2 linked regions of the Nitratireductor mangrovi genome follow. The protein of the gene in region 1 interacts with the protein of each later gene in a pairwise test. Links are inferred from orthologs where the notes say so. Each region holds a gene or a part of one and is shown on either strand. Other genes may lie near its edges. The genes, in order: FQ775_RS03350 and FQ775_RS18045.

Region 1 (3,275 bases):
CCGAGCGACCACTGTTGCATCGCCGATTTGCGGTCGGCACGCATGCAGGCCTGCGGGAAGCGGGCGATCTCGGTGGCCAGTTCCAGCGCCGTCTCCAGCGCCTTGCCATCTGCGCACAGCCGGTTGGCGAGTCCCATTTCAAGGCATTCCTGCGCTTCCGCCTTGCGCCCGGTCAGGATCAGGTCCATGGCGCGGCCGTGCCCGACGATGCGCGGCAGGCGCACCGTGCCGCCGTCGATCAGCGGCACGCCCCAGCGCCGGCAGTAGACGCCCATATAGGCGCTCTCCTCCATGACGCGCAGGTCGCACCAGAGCGCCAGTTCCATGCCGCCGGCAACCGCCGGGCCGGCTACCGCGGCGATGACGGGCTTGGTCAAGGTCAGCCGTGTCGGCCCCATCGGTCCCTTGCGCGGCTGGTCTTCATGGCCGTCGAAGGCCGGGTCGAGGTCGTGGGCGGCAAACCATTGCTCGTCCATGCCGCCGGCCGCGTGCTTGAGGTCGAAGCCGGCGCAGAAGACGCCGCCGGCCCCGGTCAGCACCGCTACCTTGCGTTCCGGGTCGCGGTCGAAATCGACAAAGGCGCGGAACAGCGCCTCCGCCATTGCCGGGTTGACGGCATTGCGCGCCTCGGCGCGGTCGATCGTCACGATCGTGATTTCGTTCCTGTTTTCGACCGTCACCGTCATGACGCCATGCCTTCCTCGTACTCCGCCGAAAGGTTCAGCCACATGTCCTCGTGGCGGGCGAGCTGGTCGGCGAGGTCGGAGCGTTCCTTGCCGAGACGGGCTGCCCTGGCGGAGTCTTTGTCGTAGAGCTCGGGATTGGCAAGCTCGGTCTCGATCAATTCGATGCGCTTGCGGGTGCGTTCGATCAGCCCCTCGGTCGCCTTGATCTGCTTGGCCACCGGCTCCATCGCCTTGCGCCGTTCGGCCGCCTCGCGCCGCTTCTCCGCCTTCGAGGCCTTGTCGGCTTCGCGCCGTTCGCGCCTGTCGCTTGCCCCGCCGGTGACCAGGCCGCGATAGTCGGCGATGTCGCCGTCGAACGGCGCCACCGTGCCGTCGCGCACCAGCCACAGACGGTCGGCCGTCGCCTCGATCAGGTGTCGGTCGTGCGAGATGATGATGACGGCGCCCGGATAGTCGTTGAGCGCCTCGATCAGCGATTGCCGCGAATCGATGTCGAGATGGTTGGTCGGCTCGTCGAGGATGAAGAGGTTCGGCCCTTCGAGCGCCGAAAGCCCCATCAGAAGCCGCGCCTTCTCGCCGCCGGAAAGGTCGCGCGCCGGCGTTGTCATCTTTTCGGTGGCAAGGCCCATCTGTGCCACGCGCGAGCGCACCTTGGCCTCGGGCTGGTCTGGCAGCATGCGGCGAACATGCTCGATGGCGTTTTCGGCCGGCCGCAGTTCCTCGAGCTGGTGCTGGGCGAACATGGAGACCTGCATCTGCGGCGCCAGCGTCATGCGCCCGGTCTCGAGCTTCAGCCGCCCCGAGACCAGCTTGGCGAAGGTCGACTTCCCGTTCCCGTTGGCACCCAACAGCGCGATGCGGTCGTCCTCGTCGATGCGCAGCGACAGGTTCTTCAAGACCGGCTTGCCGGGCGCGTAGCCGACGGCGCCGTTCTCGATCGCCACGATCGGCGAGGCGACCTGCCGCACCGGCGCCGGGAAGGAGAAGGGGCGCACCGTCTCGTTGACCACTGCGGCGATGGTGCCCATGCGTTCGATCGCCTTGAGGCGCGACTGCGCCTGCCGCGCCTTCGACGCCTTGTAGCGGAAGCGCTCGACGAAGGCCTCCATGTGCTTGCGTTTGGCTTCGAGCTTGATCCGCGACTTTTCCTGCAGTGCCTGCTTTTCGGCGAACTGCCGCTCGAACTGGTCGTAGCCGCCGCGCCAGAAGGTGAGTTTCTGCTTGTCGAGATGCACGATCGAGCCGACCGCCCGGTTCAAAAGGTCGCGGTCGTGGCTGATCAAGAGCACGGTGTGCGGGTAGCGCGCCAGGTAGCTTTCCAGCCACAGCGTGCCTTCCAGGTCGAGATAGTTGGTCGGCTCGTCGAGAAGCAGCAGGTCGGGCTCGGCGAACAGCACCGCCGCCAGTGCCACGCGCATCCGCCAGCCGCCCGAGAACGAACGGGCAGGGCGCTTCTGCGCATCCTCGTCGAAGCCGAGGCCTGCAAGGATGGTCGCCGCGCGCGCCTCGGCGGAATGGGCGTCGATGTCGGCAAGCCTTGTGTGGATCTCGGCGATGCGGTGCGGGTCGCTCGCGGTCTTTTCCTCTGCCATCAGCGCGGCGCGCTCGGTGTCGGCGGCGAGCACGATTTCGATCAGCGGATCGTCGGTGCCCGGCGCTTCCTGCGCCACCTGGCCGATGCGCATGTTTTTCGGCAGCGACACCGAGCCGCTTTCTGTCGGAAGTTCGCCCATGATGGCGCGGAACAGCGAGGTCTTGCCGGTGCCATTGCGGCCGACGAGCCCCGCCTTGACGCCGGCGGGCAGCGCCAGCGAGGCGTGGTCGATCAGAAGGCGCCCGGCGACGCGCAGGGAAAGGTCGTTGATGGTGATCATGGCCGCGGCGTTGTGGCCGAGAGCCGCCTTTGATGCAAGGGGCGCAGAGTGTTCATTGCTGCCGCAAGCCTGGATGTGGAGACCTCGACGCGATGCGTCGGGACTGATGCTCGTCGATACATCAATATGGATCGAGGCGTTTGCGGAGCGGGAGACGCCATCGCGACAAGGCTCGATGCCGTCCTGGCTGACCACCAGCCCATCGTCGGAGACCTGATCCTGGTCGAGTTGCTTCAGGGCTTGCGCGAAGGACCAAGGTTGCGCCTTGTCGAAGCCGCGTTGGGCTCGCTGCGGGTCGTTACAGGGTGGCGCACCTTCACAACGACCGTGATTTCGATACGATCGAGGAACATCTGGGGCTGGTGGTCTGGCGATAGCCGCCGACGAAGGCACGGCGCCTGAGCGTATCCCGCCCGACGGTGTCGTGAAGGCGCGTTGACACGGTGACAATTCAGCGCGCGCGCCGGTAATGCATGGCGACCGCGCCGTTGCGGAGCGGCTTCGCCGAGATCAAATCGAGCCTTCGTGTGCCAGGCAAGCCGCTCCCGTAAAGGGTCGGTCCGTGGCCGGCGATCCTCGGGTGGACAAGGAACTTGTACTCGTCGATCAGGTCCAGCCGGTCGAGTTCGGTCGCCAGCTTGCCGCTGCCCAGCAGCACGCCATCCGCGGTCGTGTCCTTGAGCCTCTGGACCTCGGTGCGCAGGTCGCCTGCAAC
Region 2 (3,804 bases), 3.0 Mb from region 1 along the record:
TCGGCCTTCTTTGCCGGCTCGGCGGCGGCTTCCTTGCCCGCGGCCTTGTCGTCCTTGGCCGGCTTTTCCTCTTCGGCCTTCTTCGGCGCGGCGGCCTTGCCCTCGCCTTCGCCGATCGAGCCGAGCAGGGCGCCGACCTCGACGGTGTCGCCTTCCTTGACGGTGATCTCGGCCAGCGTGCCCGCTGCCGGCGCCGGCACTTCGAGCGTCACCTTGTCGGTTTCGAGCTCGACCACCGGCTCGTCGGCGGTGACCGCCTCGCCCGGCTGCTTGAACCACTTGCCGACCGTGGCCTCGGTGACGGATTCGCCGAGGGTGGGAACGCGGATTTCGGTTGCCATGATGTTTGCTTCCGTTGCCTACAAATCGTCGGTGCGGTTTCTAGTCGCCGAGTGCGTCCTCGAGGAACGCCTCCAGCTGTGCGAGATGTTTCGACATCAGGCCCGTCGCCGGCGAGGCGGCGGCCGGCCGGCCGGTATAGCGGACGCGCTGGTGCTTGGCGTCGATATGGGCGAGCACCCATTCCAGATAGGGATCGATGAAGGACCATGCACCCATGTTCTTGGGTTCTTCCTGGCACCAGACCATCTCCGCATTGCGGAAGCGCGACAATTCGTTGATCAGCGCCTTGGCCGGGAACGGGTAAAGCTGCTCGACACGCAGCAGGTAGACATCGTCGATGCCGCGCTTCTCGCGGTCCTCGTAGAGGTCGTAATAGACCTTGCCCGAGCACATCACGACGCGACGGATCTTGGAGTCCTTCACCAGCTTGATCGGCTGGTCGGCCAGAAGCTGGGCATCGTCCCACAACAGCCGGTGGAAGGTGCTTTCGCCCGCCATCTCGGCCATGGTCGAGACGGCCCGCTTGTGCCTGAGCAGCGATTTCGGCGTCATCAGGATCAGCGGCTTGCGGAAGTCGCGCTTCAGCTGCCGGCGCAGGATGTGGAAATAGTTCGCCGGCGTGGTGACGTTGGCGACCTGCATGTTGTCTTCGGCGCACAATTGCAGGAAGCGCTCCAGCCGCGCCGAGGAGTGCTCCGGCCCCTGGCCCTCGTAGCCATGCGGCAGCAGGCAGACGAGCCCCGACATTCTGAGCCACTTCCGCTCGCCGGACGAGATGAACTGGTCGAACACCACCTGCGCGCCATTGGCGAAGTCGCCGAACTGTGCCTCCCACAGCACCAGCGCGCGCGGGTCGGCGAGCGAGTAGCCATACTCGAAGCCGAGCACCGCCTCCTCGGAAAGCATCGAGTTGATGACCTCGTAGTGAGCCTGCGCCGGTCCCAGATTGTTGAGCGGAATGAAGCGGTGCTCGTCCTTCTGGTCGTAGAGCACGGTATGGCGCTGCGAGAAGGTGCCGCGTTCGGAATCCTGGCCGGAGAGCCTCACCGGCGTACCTTCGAGCAGGATCGAGCCGAAGGCGAGCGATTCAGCCGTCGCCCAGTCGATGCCCTCGCCGCCCTCGATCGCCTTGCGGCGGTTTTCGAGAAAACGGTTGATGGTGCGGTGCGCCTCGAAGTCCTTGGGCACCTCGGTCAGCTTCTTGCCGATCTCCTTCAGCGTCTTCAGCGGCACGGCGGTCTTGCCGCGGCGCTGCTCGTCCTGATTGTCGGCGGTCCGGAGCCCCGACCAGGCGCCGTCGAGCCAGTCCGCCTTGTTGGGCTTGTAGGCCTGGCCGGCCTCGAACTCGGCTTCGAGATTGGCGCGCCAGTCGGCCTTCATCTTCTCGAACTCGCCTTCGGTCAGCAGTCCTTCCTCGATCAGCTTCTTGCCGTAGAGCTGCACCGTCGTCGGATGCGAGCGGATCTTCTTGTACATCATCGGCTGCGTGAAGGCCGGCTCGTCGCCTTCATTGTGGCCGAACCGCCGGTAGCAGAACATGTCGATGACCACCGGCTTGTGGAACTTCATCCGGAACTCGGTCGCCACCTTGGCCGCGTAGACGACGGCTTCCGGGTCGTCGCCGTTCACGTGGAAGATCGGCGCCTCGATCATCTTGGCGACGTCCGACGGGTAGGGCGATGAACGCGAGAAGCGCGGATTGGTGGTGAAGCCGATCTGGTTGTTGATGATGAAATGCAGCGTGCCGGCGACGCGATGACCGCGCAGGCCGGACAGGCCGAGGCATTCGGCCACCACGCCCTGGCCAGCGAAGGCGGCATCGCCGTGCAGGAGCAGCGGCATCACCTTCACGCGCTGGTCGAGCGGCACGATCTCCTCGCGCTTGCGCCCGAAGATCTGGTCCTGCTTGGCGCGCGCCTTGCCCATCACGACGGGATTGACGATCTCGAGATGCGACGGGTTGGCGGTCAGCGACAGATGCACTGTGTTGCCGTCGAACTCGCGGTCGGACGAGGCGCCGAGATGGTATTTGACGTCGCCCGAGCCCTCGACGTCGTCCGGCGCGAACGAACCGCCCTTGAACTCGTGGAAGATGGCGCGATGCGGCTTCGCCATCACCTGGGAAAGCACGTTGAGCCGGCCGCGATGCGCCATTCCGAGCACCACTTCCTTCAGGCCCAGCGCGCCGCCGCGCTTCAGGATCTGCTCCAGCGCCGGGATCAGCGCCTCGGCGCCGTCGAGCCCGAAGCGCTTGGTGCCCTTGTATTTGACGTCGATGAATTGCTCGAAGCCTTCCGATTCGATCAGCTTCTGCAGGATCGCCAGCTTGCCGTTCTTGGTGAACGTGATGCCCTTGTCCGGCCCCTCGATGCGCTCTTGGATCCACGACTTCTCTTCGGGATTGGAGATGTGCATGAACTCCACGCCGAGCGTCGAGCAATAGGTGCGCTTCAGGATGTCGAGCATCTCGCGGATGGTCGCGAATTCAAGGCCGAGCACATGGTCGATGAAGATCGGCTTGTCGTAGTCGGCCTCGGTGAAGCCGTAGGCCTCCGGCGACAGCTCGTTGTAATCCTCGAGCGGATTGGCGAGCCCCAGCGGATCGAGATTGGCGTGCAGATGGCCGCGCATGCGGTAGGCGCGGATCATCATGATGGCGCGCACCGAATTGCGCGTGGTGCGCAGGATTTCCTCGTCGCTCAGCGCCACGCCGCCCTTGGCGGCCTTTTCCTTGATCTTGCCGGTCAGATGCGTCTCGACCTGGCCCCAGTCGCCGTCGAGCGCCGAGACCAGTTCGCCATTGGCGGTGACCGGCCAGTTCGGGCGCTCCCACGACGCCCCGCGCGCATTCTTGCGCACGTCGTCGGCGTCGTCCTTCAGCTGCCCGAAGAAGTCGCGCCAGCCCTCGTCGACCGACGCCGGATCGTCCTGATAGGCGGCGTAGAGCTCCTCGATATAGTGGGCATTGCCGCCATAGAGGAACGATGTGATCGAGAACTGATCGTTGGCCTGATCCTGCCGTGCCATGGTCCTGTCCGGCGCCCTCGCGCCGTCTCCTTGTTCTTGGCGAATAGTGAATAGCGAATGGTGAAAAGGCTTTTGCTGGTTCGCTTCTTCACATCGCCATTTGCGGTTCCCCTGCTCGCTATTCGCTACTCACTATTTGCTGCGCTCAGCCTTTGATCGCTTCGAGCAGCGTCGTGCCGAGCCGGGCCGGTGACGGCGACACCTTGATGCCGGCCGCTTCCATGGCGGCGATCTTGTCTTCCGCGCCGCCCTTGCCGCCGGAGATTACCGCGCCGGCATGCCCCATGGTGCGTCCGGGCGGCGCCGTGCGTCCGGCGATGAAGCCGGCCATCGGCTTCTTGCGACCCTTCCTGGCCTCGTCCTTGAGGAACTGCGCCGCGTCCTCTTCGGCCGAGCCGCCGATCTCGCCGATCATGATGATCGATTCCGTCGCGT

Evidence for each region.
Region 2: the proteins of FQ775_RS03350 (region 1) and FQ775_RS18045 interact in binary tests that used the Escherichia coli proteins (3 or more experiments, as listed by UniProt). The link is inferred for Nitratireductor mangrovi from one-to-one orthologs.

Annotation. Positions count from the first base shown.
Region 1 is NZ_CP042301.2:699,828-703,102, forward strand. The notes cover bases 122-3,082. They hold FQ775_RS03350 (ABC-F family ATP-binding cassette domain-containing protein), read right to left. Parts: upstream 2,561-3,082; coding sequence 683-2,560; downstream 122-682. Other genes in these bases: FQ775_RS03345 (crotonase/enoyl-CoA hydratase family protein), read right to left, coding at 122-686; FQ775_RS03355 (dihydrofolate reductase family protein), read right to left, coding at 3,012-3,082. In the rest of the region: more of FQ775_RS03345, read right to left, coding at 1-121; more of FQ775_RS03355, read right to left, coding at 3,083-3,275. UniProt on the Escherichia coli protein: Genetic data indicate it may be involved in ribosome assembly or function.
Region 2 is NZ_CP042301.2:3,688,612-3,692,415, forward strand. The notes cover bases 182-3,671. They hold FQ775_RS18045 (2-oxoglutarate dehydrogenase E1 component), read right to left. Parts: upstream 3,370-3,671; coding sequence 382-3,369; downstream 182-381. Other genes in these bases: odhB (2-oxoglutarate dehydrogenase complex dihydrolipoyllysine-residue succinyltransferase), read right to left, coding at 182-341; sucD (succinate--CoA ligase subunit alpha), read right to left, coding at 3,515-3,671. Also shown: more of odhB, read right to left, coding at 1-181; more of sucD, read right to left, coding at 3,672-3,804. UniProt on the Escherichia coli protein: E1 component of the 2-oxoglutarate dehydrogenase (OGDH) complex which catalyzes the decarboxylation of 2-oxoglutarate, the first step in the conversion of 2-oxoglutarate to succinyl-CoA and CO(2).